DNA from 3 places in the Shewanella sp. Isolate7 genome. Region 3 is predicted to be linked to each of the others. Evidence: predicted binding sites of a transcription regulator. Region 3 holds the regulator's gene; each other region holds the start of a gene.
What was found. Region 3 encodes NrdR, which represses ribonucleotide reductase genes. Its sites were predicted from a motif close to AAACACNANATNTNGTGTTT; they were not measured.

Region 1: nrdA (class 1a ribonucleoside-diphosphate reductase subunit alpha) is a predicted target of NrdR. The motif match lies at 3,831-3,850, and genes of this name have one in related genera.
Region 2: nrdD (anaerobic ribonucleoside-triphosphate reductase) is a predicted target of NrdR. The motif match lies at 2,425-2,444, and genes of this name have one in related genera.

Annotation. Positions count from the first base shown of each region.
Region 1 is NZ_JAKEVJ010000033.1:50,427-57,346, forward strand. Features, by position in the region: gene yfaE (class I ribonucleotide reductase maintenance protein YfaE) at 1-228, opposite strand, end outside; gene nrdB (class Ia ribonucleoside-diphosphate reductase subunit beta) at 221-1,351, opposite strand; gene nrdA (class 1a ribonucleoside-diphosphate reductase subunit alpha) at 1,411-3,699, opposite strand; gene L1D47_RS10345 (HAD-IA family hydrolase) at 4,169-4,897, opposite strand; gene ubiG (bifunctional 2-polyprenyl-6-hydroxyphenol methylase/3-demethylubiquinol 3-O-methyltransferase UbiG) at 4,890-5,618, opposite strand; gene gyrA (DNA gyrase subunit A) at 5,917-6,920, shown strand, end outside.
Region 2 is NZ_JAKEVJ010000014.1:5,397-12,316, forward strand. Features, by position in the region: gene nrdG (anaerobic ribonucleoside-triphosphate reductase-activating protein) at 1-80, opposite strand, end outside; gene nrdD (anaerobic ribonucleoside-triphosphate reductase) at 276-2,393, opposite strand; gene L1D47_RS04975 (hypothetical protein) at 2,644-3,339, opposite strand; gene rssA (patatin-like phospholipase RssA) at 3,770-4,717, opposite strand; gene L1D47_RS04985 (DEAD/DEAH box helicase) at 4,934-6,277, shown strand; gene L1D47_RS04990 (DUF3010 family protein) at 6,618-6,920, shown strand, end outside.
Region 3 is NZ_JAKEVJ010000012.1:4,013-10,932, reverse strand. Features, by position in the region: gene ettA (energy-dependent translational throttle protein EttA) at 1-1,001, opposite strand, end outside; gene L1D47_RS04350 (DUF3943 domain-containing protein) at 1,249-2,883, shown strand; gene glyA (serine hydroxymethyltransferase) at 3,186-4,439, shown strand; gene nrdR (transcriptional regulator NrdR) at 4,565-5,038, shown strand; gene ribD (bifunctional diaminohydroxyphosphoribosylaminopyrimidine deaminase/5-amino-6-(5-phosphoribosylamino)uracil reductase RibD) at 5,091-6,242, shown strand; gene L1D47_RS04330 (riboflavin synthase) at 6,245-6,910, shown strand.

The DNA.
Region 1 (6,920 bases), on a different contig from region 3:
CTCTACCAGCGGCTCGGTATGGTAGACGACACTGCCGCGATTGACCTTGGTCTTACAGGCACCACAAAAGCCGTTGCGACACTCAGAGAAGATACGGACTTTCTTCTGCTCGAGCGCCGCCAACAGGCTCTGGTGGTTGCTGGTATAAAGTAGGACAGGTTGCCCTTGAAGGCTCACGATAGGAGCCTTCTTAAAGATCGCCTTGTTAAAGGCCTCTTTCTTATAGATCAAAGTCGGCAAACTCACTTTCGTCGACAGAGGCGTCGATCTGACCCACTAGGTAAGAGGAGACCTCAACTTCCTGTGGCGCGACCTGTACCGAATCACTCTCCAACCAGTTCTTCATCCACGGCAGAGGGTTGCTCTGATCGGCATATGGGCTTGCCAGGTTGACAGACTTCATACGCTCGTTGGTGATGTACTCAACGTACTGGCAGAGGATCTGCTCGTTCAGGCCGATCATAGAGCCATCCTTAAACAGGTACTTGGCCCACTCTTTCTCTTGCTCGGCAGCCTTAACGAAGATATCGATCGCCTGCTGTTCGCACTCTTTGGCGATCTCGGCCATCTCAGGATCGTCCTTGCCGCCTTGCATCAGCTTAAGGATATGCTGAGTGCTGTTAAGGTGAAGGGCTTCATCACGGGCGATGAGGCGGATGATCTTGGCGTTACCTTCCATCACCTTACGCTCGGCGAAGGCGAATGAGCAGGCGAAGCTGACGTAGAAGCGGATCGCCTCAAGTACGTTAACCGACATCATGCACAGGTAGAGGGCTTTCTTGATCTCACGGGTGGTGACCACTAGGGTCTTGCCGTTGATCTCGTGAGTGCCTTCGCCCATCAGATGATAGATCTGGCTGAGTTCAATCAGGTTATCGTAGTAATCGGCAATATCGCTGGCACGCTTGAGGATCTCTTCGTTCTGGACGATGTCGTCGAATACTACCGAAGGATCGTTCACGATGTTACGAATGATGTGGGTGTATGAGCGAGAGTGAATCGTCTCGGAGAAAGACCAGGTCTCGATCCAGGTCTCAAGCTCTGGCAGCGACACTAATGGCAGGAAGGCGACGTTTGGCGAGCGTCCCTGAATAGAATCCAGTAGGGTCTGGTACTTGAGGTTAGAGATAAAGATATGCTTCTCATGATCCGGCAGCGCCGCGTAATCAATCTTATCTTTGCTGACATCCACTTCTTCAGGACGCCAGAAGAAAGAGAGTTGCTTCTCGATCAGCTTTTCGAACACTTCATATTTTTGCAGATCGTAACGGGCAACGTTAACCGATTGACCGAGAAACATGGGTTCCAGCAGGGCATTATTAGGTGTTTGACAAAATGTTGAATAGGCCATTTTTCTATCTTCCGATAAAGGGGGCTAGGCCCCCTGATAAAAGGTTAAAACACGTAGAGTTAGATCTTACAGGCGCCGCCTGCACAGCTATCGTCTTCTTTCTCAATGGAGGTGATATCGTCATATTTATCTGACGCACCGTCACGTGTGTTGTGATAGTAAAGTGTCTTCACACCATATTTGTATGCCGTTAGTAGGTCTTTCAGCAGCACCCGCATAGGCACCTTGGCGCCTGGGAAGCGGCTTGGGTCATAGTTGGTGTTGGCCGAGATAGATTGGTCAACAAACTTCTGCATCAAGCCTACCAGCTGCAGGTAACCTTCGTTGCCTGGCATGTTCCAAAGTAGCTCGTAGCTGTACTGGTACTTCTCGAAGTCCGGTACCACTTGCTTGAGCTGACCGTCCTTGCTGGCTTTAACGCTGATAAGACCGCGTGGAGGCTCGATACCGTTAGTCGCGTTTGAGATCTGCGATGAGGTCTCAGATGGCATCAGGGCCGACAGGGTCGAGTTACGCAGGCCGTGGGTCTTGATCTCCTCACGTAGCGTTTCCCAATCCAGGTGCAGTGGCTCGTCACAAATCTTATCGAGATCGCGCTTGTAGGTATCGATAGGCAGAATACCCTTGGCGTAGTTGGTCTCGTGGAAGGCAGGGCAGGCGCCTTGCTCTTTTGCCAGCTTCATCGAGGCCTTCAGCAGATAGAACTGGATCGCTTCGAAGGTCTTGTGCGTGATGCCGTTGGCGCTGCCGTCTGAGTAGCGTACACCTTCTTTGGCCAGATAGTTGGCAAAGTTGATCACACCAATACCGAGCGTACGACGATTGATTGAGCCTTTGTGCGCCGAAACGATCGGGTAGTCTTGATAATCAAGTAGGCTATCGAGTGCACGCACGGCAAGATCTGCCAGGCTTTCGAGCTCGTCCAACTTCTTGATGGCACCCAGGTTCAATGCAGATAGGGTACACAGGGCTATTTCACCATCGGGATCGTCGATGTTGTTTAGCGGCTTGGTCGGCAATGCGATTTCAAGACACAGGTTAGATTGACGCACCGGCGCAACCTTAGCATCGAACGGACTGTGAGTATTACAGTGATCCACGTTCTGGATATAGATACGACCCGTTGAGGCACGCTCTTGCATCATCAAGGAGAAGAGTTCTACCGCCTTGATCTGCTTCTTACGGATGCTCTCATCTTGCTCATATTTCACATACAGACGCTCGAACTCGGCCTGATCTTCGAAGAAGGCATCATATAGACCTGGTACATCTGATGGGCTAAACAGGGTGATCATGCCGCCCTGAATAAGACGCTGGTACATCAGCTTGTTGAGTTGCACGCCGTAGTCCAGGTGACGAATACGGTTATCTTCTACGCCGCGGTTGTTCTTCAGCACCAGCAGAGACTCAACCTCAAGGTGCCACATCGGGTAGAACAGGGTTGCCGCGCCGCCGCGAACGCCGCCTTGCGAACAAGACTTAACCGCCGTCTGGAAATACTTATAGAAAGGCAGGCAGCCTGTGTGGAACGCCTCACCGCCGCGGATTGGGCTGCCCAGCGCGCGGATACGGCCAGCGTTGACCCCGATGCCAGCACGTTGCGACACATATTTCACGATAGAAGAGGCGGTCGCATTGATAGAGTCCAGGCTGTCGCCACACTCGATCAGTACGCAAGAGCTGAACTGACGTGTCGGCGTACGCACGCCTGACATGATAGGTGTCGGTAGCGAGATCTTAAAGGTCGAGGTCGCATCATAGAAATCTTTAACGTACTGAAGACGCGTCTCTTTCGGGTAGTTGGCAAACAGACAGGCCGCCACCAGAATATAGAGGAACTGCGCGCTCTCGTACACTTCGTGGGTGACACGGTTTTGAACCAGGTACTTACCTTCCAGCTGCTTAACCGCGGCATAAGAGAAGTTCATGTCGCGCCAGTGGTCGATATAGCTGTCGAGTGTGTCTAACTCCTCGCGGCTATAGTCGTTAAGAATATGCGTGTCATATTTGCCTAGCTCAACCAGCTTCACCACATGCTCGTATAGCGAAGGCGGCTCAAACTGACCGAAGGCTTTCTTGCGCAGGTGGAAAATGGCCAGACGTGCAGAGAGGAACTGATAGTCTGGTGATTCTGGCGAGATAAGGTCGGCTGCGGCCTTAATAATGGTTTCGTGGATCGCTTCAGTTGGAATTCCATCATAAAACTGAAGGTGTGAACGTAACTCGACTTCCGATACTGAGACATTATTCAGTCCTTTGGCCGCCCAAGTGATCACTCGGTGGATCTTATCGAGATCGATAGTTTCACGTTCGCCACTGCGCTTCGTGACTTGCATATTGCTGTTCATTGAAGATAAGCCTTGAATTAAATATCGCTAGGGGTGAAAAGCTCCACCCTACGTTTCCATGTAAAAACAATCGAAGATGTTAAAAAAGTACCTGAGCATTACTGCAGTTCTAGTGGCTTCGACCGCCGCCCATACACAAGATATGGTGTTTTTTCTTTTGTAGGATACAAGATAGTGAGGTTGGTGGGATATTGCAAGCGGGTTTTTAGGGGACAAGTTGTGGATATCTTGGGGGTAAACCAAAGGGTTAGTAATGGCTTACCTTTAACCCTTGTTTTCAATTACGATAGCAAAGTCGGGTCAAGTTTTAGACTACCGATCACGCCTATCACGAAAGCTAAAATATTGGCCAGATCCTATGGATCTTTTTGTGCTAAAAAAGGATCGCGCTCCCAGTTATGACAACTTTTTACTTATGCGTCACACGCCCGCACACGAGAGCATGTGATTCATATCCCTTAACAGACACTTATCCCTGTTTTAGCAGCTCAAGTACCTTAGATGGCGCCTCGAAGCCAAAGTCGTGCGGCCATAGGTGTGCGTGGTCATTGTTTCCAATATAACCCCAATGCGCGATGCCGCCGAGCATGTCACTATTGCGGGCCGCCTCGAGGTCCCGTTTGGCATCGCCAAGATAGAGAATATGCGCACAGCGCAAACCCAGTTGCGATGCGGCCAGCCGCATCGGTGCGGGATGGGGTTTACTCTGGGTGGTGGAATCGCCGCTGATGATGGCTGGCATTTTATTGGCTAATTCAAGCCTGTGTAGCAGGGGCCTGGCAAAACGCGCCGCCTTATTGGTGACGACCCCATAGGGGATGCGCTGGTCACTAAGGTGTTGCAGCAGGGGCTGCATGCCATCAAACAGCTTGGCCGCCTGACCATTGACCCTGTGATAATGAGTAAGTAGCGCCTGCTGGATGGCCGCTTTCTCTTCATCATTAAGATGGGGCTGAGCGGCTTCGACCAAGGCCAGGCTGCCATGAGACGCTGCAAAGCGAATATCTTCCAGCAGTTGGCTGGGCAGTCCGAAGTCGTTTAGCGCAAGGTTTAGCGCCAGCACGAGATCTGGCGCCGTGTCGACTAAGGTGCCATCGAGGTCGAACAGCACGCCTTTTATCTGCACTGTATCTATAGCCACTGTATCGATAGGCATTGCATCGATAGACATCGAATCTGTCGCCAACCCTTTAGTCATCCTGCTTAACCGTGGCGATCATATAGTTGACGTCTAATGACTTGGTGTAACGGAAGATATCGGTCAGCGGGTTATAGGTGATGCCAGTGGCGTCGACGCACTCTAGCTCCACTGCATCGGCCATACCAATGAGTTCGGACGGCTTGATGTACTTCTTATGATCGTGGGTGCCCACAGGCAACATCTTAAGTAGATACTCGGCGCCAAGCACTGTCTCAACATAGGCCCTCAGGTTGCGGTTGATGGTCGAAAAGAACACATAGCCGCCAGGCTTGACCATGTCGCTACAGGCCATGATCACAGAGGCTGGGTCGGGCACGTGTTCGAGCATCTCCATGCAGGTGACTACATCATACTGACCCTTATGGCTATCTCTGTGGTGCTCTGCCGTGTCCTGGATGTAGTTAATCTCAACGCCCATCTCTAAGGCGTGAAGTTTAGCGACATCGAGAGGCTCGGCGCCCATATCCAATCCATCTACCTTAGCTCCCAGACGCGCCATGCTCTCTGAGAGAATACCGCCGCCGCAGCCGACATCCAGCACACGCTTGCCAAACAGGCCACCGACGGCTTGATCGATATAGTTGAGTCTCAGGGGATTGAGCTTATGAATAGGTTTAAATTCCCCTTCGGGATCCCACCAAGTGGCAGCCATCTTCTCAAACTTGGCAATTTCTTGCGGATCGACATTGGCATTGTTAGTCGCAGAAAGGTTAGACACGGACAGTCCTCACAAGGGGATAAATGATGTTGCTATTATACCCATCGCCTTAGATAAACAAAGGAGAAGCCAGCGAAAATGTCTGCTTAGTCATCAGATTGCTGTTAAAGCGTTCATTCAGCCTAAAACCGACTTAGGTTTTACGCCGTAAACAGATATTTGAGGTGAAATTTCAATAGGGTCTAGCGCCTTTAAATATCTGTGTTAGAATGCCAAATCACGTTTTCAGGCTTGATAAAATATTGCCTGGTTTTTAAGCAGTATTTTGTTGGCTAAATTTCAAGGGATCGAGCAGTTTATGACTGATCTGGCTTCATCTATAACACCAATTAATATTGAAGACGAATTAAAGAATTCATATTTGGATTACGCCATGAGCGTGATCGTTGGCCGTGCGTTACCCGATGTGCGTGACGGTCTAAAGCCGGTTCATCGCCGCGTATTATTCGCGATGAACGAGTTGAAGAACGATTGGAACAAACCTTATAAAAAGTCGGCGCGTGTCGTCGGTGATGTGATCGGTAAATATCACCCGCACGGTGACTCGGCCGTTTACGATACTATCGTTCGTATGGCGCAGCCGTTTTCTATGCGCTACACCTTGGTCGATGGTCAGGGTAACTTTGGTTCAGTCGATGGTGACGCCGCGGCGGCCATGCGTTATACCGAAATTCGTATGGACAAGCTGGCGCACCAACTGCTGGCCGACCTAGAGAAAGAAACCGTCGATTACGTCCCTAACTACGACGGTACCGAACAGATCCCGGCAGTGCTGCCGACCCGTATTCCTGCTTTGCTGGTCAACGGTTCGTCGGGTATCGCCGTGGGTATGGCGACCAACATTCCACCTCATAACCTGTCAGAAGTGATCTCCGGCTGTCTTGCGCTGATCGATGAGCCAAGTCTCTCTATCGAGCAGTTGATGGAACATATTCCAGGTCCGGACTTCCCAACGGCGGCGATCGTCAACGGCCGTAAGGGTATCGAAGATGCCTATAAGACGGGTCGTGGTAAGGCGGTCATGCGCGCCCGTGCTACCGTTGAGACTGAAGACAACGGTCGTGAACGCATTATCGTTACCGAGATCCCTTATCAGGTAAACAAGGCGCGCCTGATCGAGAAGATCGCCGAACTGGTAAAAGATAAGAAGATCGAAGGCATCAGTGGCCTGCGTGACGAGTCTGATAAAGACGGTATGCGTATCGTTATCGAGGTGAAGCGTGGCGAAGTGGGTGAGGTGATCCTCAACAACCTATACGCTCAGACACAGCTACAGACCTCTTTCGGTATCAACATGGTGGC
Region 2 (6,920 bases), on a different contig from region 3:
TCGCAGCCCGAGACAAACAGGGTTGCTCTGGTACCTGGGCCATTGACCACGTCGATGGGAAAATATTGATGATAATTCATGTGTCTCTCATGCAAAGATAGCTAGGGCCTGTTGACCTTTTGAGAACAAATTTTGTTCTAATTGAGCACGTTCAAATCGCGGCATGAGGCTTGAAGTATAGTTATTCTATATAAAAGCCGAGTAACAAAGCGTTGAACGTGCTCAAGACGAACCCTGCAAAAATGAACGCGAAAGATAAACGGGCCCTCTTCTCGTTAGAGGTGCTTCACCCGGCGTTTAACTTCTTCCTGCTTACCATAGTTAAAGGGTCTGGCATCTGGGCTGCCCAGATAACCACACACGCGGCGGGTCACAGAAACCCGGCTCGGCTCATGGTTGCCACACTTAGGACAGGTAAAGCCTTTGCTGGTACAGCTAAACTCGCCGGTAAAGCCGCAGTCGTAACACTCATCAATCGGCGTATTGGTACCATAGTATGGCACCCGACTGTAACTATAGTCCCACACATCCTCCAGCGCCTCGATGTTGTGCTGCATGTTGGGGTATTCGCCATAGCAGATGAAGCCACCGCTGGTGAGCGCCGGATAGGGCTGCTCGAAATCCAGCTTATCGTAAGGATTCACCTTCTTCTCCACATCCAGGTGGAAGCTATTGGTGTAATAGCCGCGGTCCGTTACGCCATCGATCACCCCAAAGGCCTCGGTATCCAGCTTGCAGAAGCGACTGCACAGGTTCTCGCTCGGCGTGCTATAGAGGCTGAAGCCATAGCCAGACTCTTCGCGCCAGCGCACGGTAGCCGCCTTGAGATGCTCGATAATGGCAAGGGCCTTATCTCTGAGCGCCTCGCTGTCATACACATGGGTCTGGCTACCATAGAGCGCATTGATGGTCTCATGCAGGCCGATATAACCCAGGGAGATAGAGGCGCGACCATTTTTAAAGATGCCGCTGATCTCATCGTCGGCGCGCAGACGGACGCCACAGGCGCCTTCCATATAGAGAATTGGTGCGACTCTGGCCTTCACACCCTGTAGACGCTCGATACGAGTGTCTAGGGCGCGGCGAGCCACCGCCAGACGCTCATCAAGCAATTGATAGAAGCGGGTCTCGTCGCCCTGAGCCTCGATAGCGATCCGCGGCAGGTTCAGGCTCACGACCCCCAGGTTGTTGCGCCCCTCATGCACCAGCTCGCCTTCCTCCTCATAGGTGCCGAGGAAGCTGCGACAGCCCATTGGTGTCTTAAAGGAACCGGTAACCTTCTCGACCTGTTCGTAGTTGAGGATATCCGGATACATGCGCATCGACGCGCACTTGAGCGCCATCTGCTTGATATCATAGTTGCAGTCACCGACCTTGTGGTTAATGCCGTCGCGAATGGCAAACACCAACTTAGGGAAGACGGCCGTCTTACGGTTCTTACCCAGGCCTGTCATGCGCACCTTCATCATAGATGACTGAATCAGGCGCGACTCCCAAGAGGTGCCCAGGCCGAAACCGAAGGTCACAAAAGGTGTCTGGCCGTTGGCGGTGTGCAGGGTATTTACCTCATACTCCAGCGACTGGAAGGCGTCGTGACACTCCTTCTCCGTCTGCGCCGTGGCAAAGGCCTTGGCATCTGTGATCCCCCAGGTCAGCGCGACCTGATAATGCTTGTCGTAACTCTTGGCAACGAAAGGTGCCAGCACCTCATCGATACGGTTGATGGTGGTGCCGCCATAGATATGGCTAGCCACCTGGGCAATGATCTGCGCCGTCACTGCAGTGGCGGTGGAGATTGACTTGGGGGTTTCGATCTCGGCGTTACCCATCTTGAAGCCGTGGGTCAACATGCCGGCCAAGTCGATCAGCATGCAGTTAAACATGGGGAAGAAAGGCGCATAGTCGAGATCGTGATAATGGATCTCACCGGACTCGTGGGCCGCCACCACATCTTTTGGCAGAATATGGCGTGTGGCATAGTGCTTGGCGACAATCCCCGCCAGTAGATCCCGCTGAGTCGGGATCACCTTAGAATCTTTGTTGGCGTTCTCATTCAGCAGCGCGGCATTGCTCTGCTCCACCAGACCACGGATCTCGCGGTTGAGGCGACTGCTCAACTCACGATGGATATCCCTGTCATGACGATACTCGATATAGACCCTGGCGAGTCGCTTGTAGGGGCCTTCCATCAACTGGTTTTCGACCGCATCTTGCAGATCATGAATATCCACCTGCTCGAGCTCTGCCACCGACTGGCGTACTTGTAGGGCCACCTCGGTGGCATAGGCAACATCATCAATACCTGCCGAACTTGCAGCGGCAATCACTGCATCCCGAATCCTTGTTTCGTCAAAAGGCGTGCGGTAACCATCCCGCTTAATAACCACTGGCATTGTTCAATATCTCCTCAAGTAACGGCCAAATTAACACCATATATAGTGTTAATATAGACGACGAACACAATATGTAGCGCATTAAGCTACAAGTTAGGCTCAAGTACCTTGATCCAGATCATTAATTTGCGGATGGATTTTTTTAACACAAGATTACTGCCAACTGAGCCACTTATCGTCAAAACTGGCCTTGACCCAGCCGGCAAAGGGAGCTAGATGCGGGATAAAAATGGGACAAACTGTGAATAAGTTACGTAATTCTTTTAGATAGTGACAGATAACGCTGTAGTTGCCCGGAAGCCTGTTGCGAACTTCCTGAGGCAGACGCCAATTGCATGGTCGACTTGAGTCCTTGCCACATCGCCTTATCGTTCTGGGTCAGCCCGTGTTCCCCCTGAACAAACACCGCCAGTTGCGCCGACACCCGCGCCGCCTTCTGGTTCAGCCCCTGACTATCGAGGCTGTCCATCTGCTTTAGCACAGACTCGGCGTCATCGAGCATGGCGATCATCACGCTATCGGGCTTACTCTCCTTGAGTTGCGATCGCTGGCTGGCAATAAAGTCAAGCAGCGAGGGCTGTGACGCATCCCCCCTTGGGATCTCAAAGCCTGCCTGACCCAGGCGATTGAGCTGATTTTCCGACAAGATGCCGTCCTGATGCAGGCGCTGAATTAACTTAGGAATGTCGCCAAGACCAAATTGCCCCTTGGAAAAGAAATCTTTGGCCATCGCCTCTATCTTTTGCGCCCGCTGTGCTCGTGGCGAGAGAAACACCGCCTCCTGTGGGATCTCTGGTCCACCAGCTTTTGCCTGGGGGCCCTGGTGGGACAGCGTCACCTTGTCGCTGGAAGATGAACTATCGACATCTGGGGTGTCTGTCTGGCCATAGGTGTTGGCGATCAGGTTAGCTTGTGAACCCGTAATGGCCTGGCTAATTGAATTCATTGTCAATTTTTCGACTGCTGCATGAAATATCCAAGCAAGCAGCAAAAACCAGGCCAGAGATAACCTATGTCCGAAATAACCTAAGTCTAAAATAAATCAGGTTAGAGAAAACCCGCGTCACAGAAAACCTGGGGCACAGAGAACCAGAGGCGCTTATTTAAAAGCTAGGGCCTGTTTATCTTTCGCGTTCATTTTTGCAGCATTCTGTATCGCTTTTATACAAGGCAGAGCGATTGCAATGTAGTGCACTACATCAATGAGCGATAACGCAGTAGAAAAATGATACAGACGCTGCCCGCAGGGTTCGTCTTGAGCACGTTCAACTCCTTGTTACTCGGCTTTTATATAGAATAACTATACTTCAAGCCTCATGCCGCGATTTGAACGTGCTCAATTAGAACAAAATTTGCTCTCAAAAGGTCAACAGGCCCTAGTGACTCTCCAGCTCATCGACTCGGGCGCGGATAATATGGGCCACCTGCTTCACCGCCTCCTGCCCCGCCTCGATAGCCTCGCCGGCGCGGTGAAACTCCATGGTACCTATCTCCATCACGTTAGGGGTGATCAGGATATCCGGCGGATCGCCCATCAGGCGTACTCGCTTGTGGCGCTGCTCCAGGATATCCATCGACTGCGACATTACAGCCAACATCCCGGGCTCGCTACGATTACCTAGGGAAAACTTATCAGTCAGCCCGCTGACATAGTCTCTTCCCCTTGCCAGGAGATCCATGAAGCCGCTCTCCAGCTCCTTCTCGGCTTTCACCAGCTCAGCTTCGCTGGCCTTCACATCGGAAGAGATGGCCACAGGTAACTGTTGTTGGCGCGTCTTCCTGTGTGCATTGAGATCTACGGCGATCACCAGATCAACCCCCATGGCACGACTCACAGACACGGGAACCGGATTGACCACGGCGCCGTCCACCAGCCAGCGGTCGCCGACTCGCGCCGGTGGTAAGATCCCCGGCATAGAGCAGGAGGCGCGCACCGCATGACGCAGATTGCCCTGCTTAAACCAGATCTCCTGCCCGGTATAGAGGTCGGTTGCCACCGCGGCGAAAGGCATCTGCATCTGCTCGATGTCCAGGTTGCCGATATGCTGCTGCATCACGTCAAACACCTTCTCGCCACCAATCAATCCGCCCTTGCGCCAACTGAGATCCATCAGGCCAAGCACGTCCCAGCTGGAGAAGCTGCTGACCCAGGCCTCTAAATCCTCAAGATTATCCTGCGCATAGGCCGCGCCCACCACGGCGCCGATAGAGCAGCCTGCCACCTTATTGGAAAAAATCCCCATGTTCGCCAGCTCATTTAGCACCCCAATATGGGCCCATCCCTTAGCCGCGCCACTCCCCAATGCAATGCCGATATTCGCCATCTTCTCTACTTCTCTCCCTGAGACGCGATCTGCCTTAACCACGCCGCGCCGTATGTTGTCTTTGTTTTCATCATAAGCCAAAGCGCGCTCGGGCACAGCCCGTGACACTAAAAATTAATCTCGGCATTCGGCTGACAAATCGGTATCGCGCAAGTCATGGCTGAATCGTGCTTAGCGATGTATAATGCGCGCCTATCTATATTTTGGAGCACAGCATTGCAATTTTCAGATTTTTCACTCGATAAACGTCTACTGACCAGCCTTGAACACATGGGCATCGACACGCCGACCGAGATCCAAACGCAATCGATCCCCGTAGGCTTATCGGGAAGAGATCTCATGGCATCGTCTAAGACGGGCTCGGGCAAGACCCTCGCCTTCCTGTTGCCAGCAATGCAGCGCGTCATCGCCACCAAGGCCCTCAGCAAGCGCGACCCCAGGGTCTTGATTCTGCTGCCCACTCGAGAGCTGGCCACTCAGGTCTACAGTCAGCTACGACTGCTTGTGGCTAACACCCAATATAAGGCGATCAAGATCCTCGGCGGGGAAAACTTTAACGACCAGGCCAAGGCGCTGGCCAAAGACCCTCACTTCGTGGTGGCCACACCCGGCCGCCTGGCGGATCACCTGGCCCAGCGCCACCTGTTCCTCAACGGACTCGAACTGCTCATCTTGGATGAGGCCGACCGCATGCTGGATCTGGGCTTCGCCGAACAGCTAAAGGCGATCAACCTGGCCGCCGATCACAAGCGTCGCCAGACCCTGATGTTCTCGGCCACACTGGATCACGGCCAGATCAACGAAATCGCCGCCGAGCTACTCAAAGAGCCGGAGCACGTGGCCATCGGCGCCTCTCACGTAGAGAACCAGGATATCACCCAAAAGATCTACCTGTGCGACAACCTCAGCCACAAGGAGCAGCTGCTCACCCGCCTGCTGCAGCTCGAGCCGCACAAACAGGTGATCATCTTTACCGCTACCCGCGGCGATACTGACCGCCTGGCAACACTGCTGGCCGAGCAGGGCTTTAGCACCAGCTCCTTAAGCGGTGAACTGAAACAGGCGGCGCGCAACCAGATCATGGATCAGTTCAGTCGCGGTCAGCAGCAGATTTTGGTCACCACAGATGTGGCCTCTCGCGGACTGGATCTGCTCAACGTCTCCTTGGTGATCAACTTCGACATGCCAAAATTTGCCGAAGAGTATATTCACCGTATCGGCCGCACCGGTCGCGCCGGCGCCAAGGGCGATGCTATCTCCCTGGTGGGACCGAAAGACTGGTTCAACTTCAAGCAGGTACAAAACTTCCTGCAGAAACGTTTCGAATTTAGCGAGCTTGAGGAGTTAGCGCCTACCTTTAAGGGTCTAAAAGACAAGCCCAGCCAGAACAAGCGTCAGGGTAAGAGTCATGCAAAGCCTAAGGCCAAGACGACCAAGGCTAGCCGCAGCGACAAACCCAAGCAACAGCGAGATAAACGCTTTATCACCGGCGTCGATGTAGGAGATGCGCCTATGCTGCGCAAACCCAAGTCGAAACTGCAAGATACGCCGGAAGAGTAAGCATCAAGGACTGAACTAGTACACGTAAGCGAGTAGACATAGGCGAGTACAAATAAGCTATTACGAATAAGCTATTACGAATAAGCGGCCACCTAAGGCCGCTTTTTAATGCCCTGAGCCGCTCACATCAGTTCCCCTCTAGAGCAGCTTTCCCTGACCTGCGTCCCTGACTTGCTCCCCTATCCAGCTTCCCATGACGCTCCCGGTGGAAACGGCGCCAAGTCGCAAGATTTAAACCGAGCATTAGCTAAGTGAGGCGATTTTCACATAACAACTAGTGCTCAATCGCAGCAATTAAGGTTACAATAGCGCCCATTGATTTTTTTATATTAGGGTTATCATGAGAGTTTGTGGCGTTGAATTAAAAGGTGGCGAAGCCATCATCTGTTTGTTGAGCTATGAGGGTGAGACCTTTAACATCCCTGATTGCCGTTCTCGCTCACTGACCATCTCTAACTCGGCCAGCACAGAGTCGATCAAAGAGTTCCACTTTGCCTTCAGTAAGCTGATGCAAGACTACAAGATCGACGAAGTCGCCATCATAGAGCGCGAGCAGAAAGGCAAGCTGGCAGGCAGCGCCACCAGCTTCAAGATGGAAGCAGCCATTCAGCTTTGCGGCCTGCCGGTACACCTGATCTCACCG
Region 3 (6,920 bases):
CCATAAGACTTGGTCAGGTTGTTGACCTCGATCACCTTGTCACCAAGACGTGGCCCTGGCGGAATAAACAGCTCGTTGGTCTCGTTACGTTTCTGGTAGTCGTTGGTGTTCAGCTCTTCGAAGCGTGCCATACGGGCCTTGCCCTTTGACTGACGGCCCTTGGCACCTTGACGAACCCATTCGAGTTCCTTGGCAATGGTCTTCTGGCGAGCGCTCTCGGCGGCCGATTCTTGTTGCAGACGGGCGTCTTTCTGCTCTAGCCATGAAGAGTAGTTGCCTTCCCAAGGAATACCCTCGCCACGGTCGAGTTCTAAGATCCAACCGGCGGCATTGTCGAGGAAGTATCTATCGTGGGTAATGGCCACTACTGTGCCTGTGTATTCCTGCAGGAAGCGTTCAAGCCAGGCGACAGACTCGGCGTCCAAGTGGTTGGTCGGTTCGTCCAGTAGCAACATATCTGGCTTTTCAAGTAGCAGACGACAGATAGCCACACGGCGACGCTCACCACCTGATAGCACCTCAATCTTCTCATCCCAATCTGGCAGACGCAGCGCGTTAGCGGCGCGTTCGAGAATGTTGTCCAGGTTGTGGGCATCCTGGGCCTGGATGATGGCTTCCAGCTCGCCTTGCTCCTTGGCAAGGGCGTCGAAATCGGCATCTGGCTCGGCATAAAGGGCATAAACCTCGTCGAGACGGGTCAGGGCGTTCTTGGCCTCACTCACCGCTTCTTCGATCGCTTCACGCACGGTTTGTTGGGGATCTAGCTTAGGCTCCTGGGGCAGGTAACCTATCTTAAGATCCTGCATTGGACGCGCTTCACCCTCGATCTCGGTATCGATGCCGGCCATGATGCGCAGCAGGGTAGACTTACCCGAACCGTTGAGACCCAATACGCCAATCTTGGCGCCGGGAAAAAAGCTTAAGGAAATATCTTTGAGGATCTGCTTCTTCGGCGGGACTATCTTGCCCACGCGTAGCATGCTGTATACAAACTGAGCCATAAAAAAGTTTACTCACTGACGAAACAATGGGGGCAATTCTACTGTAATCGCCCTAGAACTTAAATCGGATTTTCGGTGGCAGATTTTAGCTCGCATTATCATCCTTCCCATAGTGAGGCGTTTTTGTTTTGTGACCCAGTGTAAAAATTGTTAACATCTGCGCAACCTAGGCTGGCCGCCTGTTAGGTGATGCCTGGGCACCAATAAAAATAACGACAAAAATAACCACAAAGATAAGGGATCGATCTTGAACGCCACCCCCCCATTTTTTGCCGCCTCCCTGTTTGGCGGCATGAGCCTACTATTGTCAGCCCCTACGCTAGCCGATACTCAGCCGCAAGTCGTTGAGACATTGCCTTTAGTGGCACAGACAGATCGCCCCGTGACTTACTCGGCGGCGCTGGCCAGTGAGGGAGATGCCTCTGTAGAGAAAGAAGCCCTTAGCGAAAAAGGTGTCCTTAGTGAAGAAAAAGAAGCCCTTAGCGAGAAGGACTGGTGGGGAGCCACGCTGGAGATCTCTACCGTGCTGGTGCTGGGTGAGCTGCTTTATAAGACGGGCTCGGAAGCCATGGAAGACGATTTCGATTATGAAATCGATGGCAATGCGGCCGAGTTTTTCTACGACAGGCTGACCACAGGTGCGTCGTGGAAATATGATGATAACGATATCGGCATGAACTGGGGCCATGCCTACGCCGGCGCCCTCTACTATCAGGCGTTTCGTAACCATGGTTTTAACTATTACGAGTCGACCCTGGCCACCTTTGCCGCCTCTACCATCTGGGAGGTGTTTGCCGAGTATAAGGAAGTGGTGAGCATCAACGATCAGATAGTCACCACCTGGGGCGGCGCAGTTCTCGGGGAGAGCCTGTATCAGTTTACCGAGATGCTGGCCGCCAAAGAGGGCTGGCTGCCTGCCGGCCTGAGCTACCTGTTTAACCCCTCGCGGGCGGTGCGGGGCTGGTTTGGCTACCCGAGCCCTAACAGGTTCGATCGCAGCCAGGCCAAAGACAGCTTCTCCGTCTATACCGGCGTGCGCTATGCCAGCAAGGACGAGGCGGACGTCAGCAGCACCATGGTGATGCTGGGGATGCGCGCCGCTATCGACAGCCGCGAAGGAAAGTATGATTCCCTGAGCGGTACCCCGAGCCGGGTTGAGATGATGATGGAGACGGCCCTCTCTCAAGAGGGGGTGGAGGAGTGGCAGATGGCCACGCAACTCTTGCTGGGCAGCTACGGCCGCAAACATAAAGGCGGGGGACTGGCCAGCGACTGGTCTCACAGCTTCTATGTCGGCCCATCGACGGGCATGGAATATACCAGCCTGGGGCTGGAGCTGGATGAAGATTTCTACGCCGTGGTCAATCTACTCGGCCTGTCGTTTGGGGCCAACTGGTCGACTCAAGATATCAATATCGATCTGCGCAGCGATCTCTTTGGTGACTTTGCCATGGTGAAGCCGTTCGCGACCAAAGATTATCTGTCTCAGGGGCGGCATTTCTGGGGCACTAAATCAGTGCTTTGGGAGGGAGAGTATGGTTACGCCTGGGGCCACACCTTTAATCTGTCGCTGGAGGCCAGTTACCGCAACCTCTTGCTGGGCATGCGCCTTAAGTCTCAGCGCTGGACCTCGATCAACGACAGGGAGAATGAGCGCACGCCGCTGTGGAATCCCAACAACAGCGATCTGGATTTTGATGACGCGAGAGACAGGTATGAGATCTATCTCAGCTACGACGTTAGCGACGATTTGACCCTGAGTCTGCACCATGAGCGGATCGATCGCAGCGGCGAAATTCACGGTATCGACAACCCTGGCATCTATAGTCGCCTCGACGACACGGAGCAGCGTAGTTGGCTGCAACTCGAATACCATTACTGATCACCTTACTGATTACCTTTACTAATGCAAAATGACGGCCCGGCGCCGTCATTTTTGTTGGATTAATAAAACAGTGTTTTCGTTCAAAAGGCTGTAAACCAGCCATTTTGTCCCTTGCAAAAAAGGAGTCTTGGCAAAACAGGGCTTAATCGCCCGACTTTTGTTGTAAGGGGCATTTTGATGAACATTTCTCAGCTTGAATCGCAACTAATTTCATGTCGCAAATGCTGGGATTGTGATCGAATGCACTGTAGAATACCGCGCAACCCTACCTTAATAAGACTTTACAGCTGGAGTGACCAATGCTGAAAAAAGAGATGAACATCGCCGACTTTGATCCGCAACTGTTTGAAGCGATCCAGGAAGAGACTCGTCGTCAAGAAGAGCACATCGAGCTTATCGCCTCGGAAAACTATACCTCTCCTCGCGTGATGGAGGCTCAAGGTTCTCAGCTGACGAACAAGTACGCCGAAGGTTATCCTGGCAAGCGTTACTACGGTGGTTGTGAGCATGTCGATATCGTCGAAAACCTAGCTATCGAGCGCGCCAAAGAACTGTTCGGTGCGACCTATGCTAACGTTCAGCCTCACTCTGGCTCACAGGCTAACAGCGCAGTTTACATGGCGCTATTGCAACCAGGCGATACCGTACTGGGTATGAACCTGGCTCACGGTGGTCACCTGACTCACGGCTCACCAGTAAACTTCTCCGGCAAGCTGTACAACATAGTGCCTTACGGCATCGACGAGTCTGGCAAGATCGACTACGACGAGATGGAGCGTCTGGCCGTTGAGCACAAGCCTAAGATGATGATCGGTGGTTTCTCTGCTTACTCTGGTATCGTCGACTGGGCGCGCATGCGTGAGATTGCCGACAAGATTGGTGCTTACCTGTTTGTTGACATGGCTCACGTTGCAGGCCTTATCGCCGCCGGTGTCTATCCTAACCCAGTGCCACACGCACACGTGGTGACTTCGACGACTCACAAGACCCTAGCCGGTCCTCGCGGCGGTATCATTCTGTCTGCGGCAAACGACGAAGACCTGTACAAGAAGCTGAACTCGGCGGTATTCCCAGGTGGTCAGGGTGGCCCATTGATGCACGTTATCGCCGGTAAGGCGGTGGCCTTCAAGGAAGCCTTGTCTCCTGAGTTCAAGGCTTACCAACAGCAGGTTGTGGTTAACGCTAAGGCGATGGCTAACACCTTCATCAAGCGTGGTTTCGATGTGGTATCTGGCGGCACAGAAAACCACCTGTTCCTGCTGGATCTGATCGCTAAAGATATCACGGGTAAAGATGCCGATGCGGCCCTGGGTCGTGCCAACATCACGGTAAACAAGAACTCAGTGCCTAACGATCCACGCTCACCTTTCGTGACCTCGGGTCTGCGTATCGGTTCGCCAGCCATCACGCGTCGCGGCTTTAAAGAAGCTGAAGCGGTTGAGTTGACTAACTGGATCTGTGACATTCTCGATGACATCAGCAACGAAGGCACTATCGAGCGCGTGAAGAACCAGGTGCTTGAATTGTGCGCTAAGTACCCTGTTTACGGTTAACCTTAAGGGTTAAATCGGGTAAACTCCGATGGCCGCTACTGATGTTAATATTGGTAGCGGCCATTTTTGTATCTATTTCAAGGGAAAGCTCCCCAAGATACCGATTAGCATATGCTGGAGGCTCAATGCATTGTCCGTTTTGCAGCGCAACCGACACTAAGGTGATTGATTCTCGTCTGGTGGCCGATGGCCATCAGGTGCGTCGTCGTCGCGAGTGTCTGCTTTGTCACGAGAGATTTACCACCTTCGAAGGCGCCGAGCTGGTGATGCCCAGAGTGGTGAAACAAGATGGCAGCCGCCAACCCTTCGATGAAGACAAGCTGCGTGGCGGCATGCTCAGAGCGGTCGAGAAGCGCCCCGTGTCGATGGACGAGATAGAGCAGGCGCTCAGCAAGATAAAATCTACCCTAAGGGCCACGGGCGAGCGCGAGGTCACCTCTAAGATGATAGGTAATCTGATGATGGATCACCTGGTCAATCTCGACAAGGTGGCCTATATCCGCTTCGCCTCCGTGTACCGCGCCTTCGAAGATGTCTCCGAGTTCGGCGAGGCGATTGCCAAGTTGCAAAACGATAAGAGCAAACCGGGCAAGTCTTAGATTATGCGTAGCGGGGCTTCCCCAATTCTTCTCAAGAGATGGCGATCCAGACATGGCCTGGTCCAAATTTGATTCTCAGATGATGGCGCGCGCCATCCAGTTGGCCCGCAAGGGCCAGTACACCACCCGTCCCAATCCGAATGTCGGCTGCGTGCTCGTCCAGGGGGAGACCCTTGTGGGCGAGGGCTATCATATCGCCGCCGGTGGCCCCCATGCCGAGGTGCATGCCCTGCGTATGGCGGGCGATAACGCCAAAGGCGCCACTGCCTACGTGACTCTGGAGCCCTGTAGCCATTATGGCCGCACGCCCCCCTGCGCCGAGGGACTGATTAAGGCGCAGGTTTCCCGCGTCGTGGTCGCGGTTACCGATCCAAACCCTCAGGTGTCAGGCCGGGGTATCAAGATGCTTGAGGACGCTGGTATTCGCGTCGAGGTCGGCCTGCAGCAAGAAGAGGCCGCTGCCCTCAACCCTGGGTTTATGAAGCGGATGCGCACCGGGCTGCCCTGGGTCAGTATCAAGCTGGCCGCCAGCCTGGATGGTAAGACGGCGCTTTCCAATGGCGTGTCTAAATGGATCACCGGCCCCGAGGCGCGCCGTGACGTGCAGCGCATGCGCGCCCGTTTCGACGCCGTAGTGACAGGCATAGAGACTGTACTGGCCGACGATCCAAGTTTGAATGTACGACATGGGGAGCTAGGTTATTTAAGTGAGCAGTTAGCGGATGCCGATATTCGTCAGCCTCTGCGTGTCGTGCTCGATTCTCGCGCGCGTCTTGGCGCTAAGCCTAAGCTGTTTGACACTAAGTCCCCCGTGCTCTTGGTGAGCTGTCAGCCTTATCCCGATGAGGTTGTCAGAGCCTTGCCCGAGCAGGTGAGTCAGCTGCAACTGACCAGCGCCAATGGTCGGGTACCGTTAAAGGCGCTGCTCGAATACCTTGGCGGGCAAGTTAACAGTGTGATGGTGGAGGCCGGGGCGACCCTGGCCGGCGCCTTCATGGCACAGGGACTGGCGGACGAGTTGGTGTTGTATCAGGCGCCCAAGATCTTAGGCTGCCACGGACGCAACCTGCTGGCCCTGCCAGACTATACTGAGATGGCACAGTTACCCGGCCTGCGTCTGTGTGACGATCGCCGCATCGGCGCCGACAGACGCCTTACCTTTCAATTGAGTCACAATCATTTACCGAGCGATAAGAGTAGTTAGTCATGTTTACTGGGATCATCGAGGCTGTGGGCAGCCTGAGAAAAATTGAGCGTCGCGGCGATGATATTCGCCTGACCGTGGCGAGCGGCAAGCTGGACTTAAGTGACGTTAAATTGGGTGACAGCATAGCCACCAATGGCGTGTGCCTGACCGTCGTCGAGCAGATGGCCGATGGTTATGTGGCCGATATCTCCGCCGAAACCGTTGCGCTTACCGGCTTTGCCCATTATCAGGTGGGGCAGAAGGTCAACCTGGAGAAGGCAGTCACCCCAACTACGCGTCTTGGCGGCCATATGGTAAGCGGCCACGTCGACGGCGTGGCCAGCGTGGACGACAGGCAGTATCGCGGCAAGGCGATCGAATTCTGGTTGACGCCGCCTAAGGGCTTAGCGCGCTATATCGCCCATAAGGGCTCTATCACCATAGATGGCGTTAGCCTGACGGTAAACGAGGTGGACGGCGAGCGTTTTCGCCTGACCATAGTGCCTCACACCGCCAGCGAAACCACGCTTATCGATCTCAAGGCGGGTGACAGGGTCAACATCGAGGTGGATTTGATCGCCCGGCACCTAGAGCGCCTGCTGAGTTTCTCTCAGTCAGAGGAAAATCCAGCGAAAGAATCAAAGGTCACCATGGATCTGTTAGCTCGCTCCGGCTTTTTAAGATAGACACTGGCAA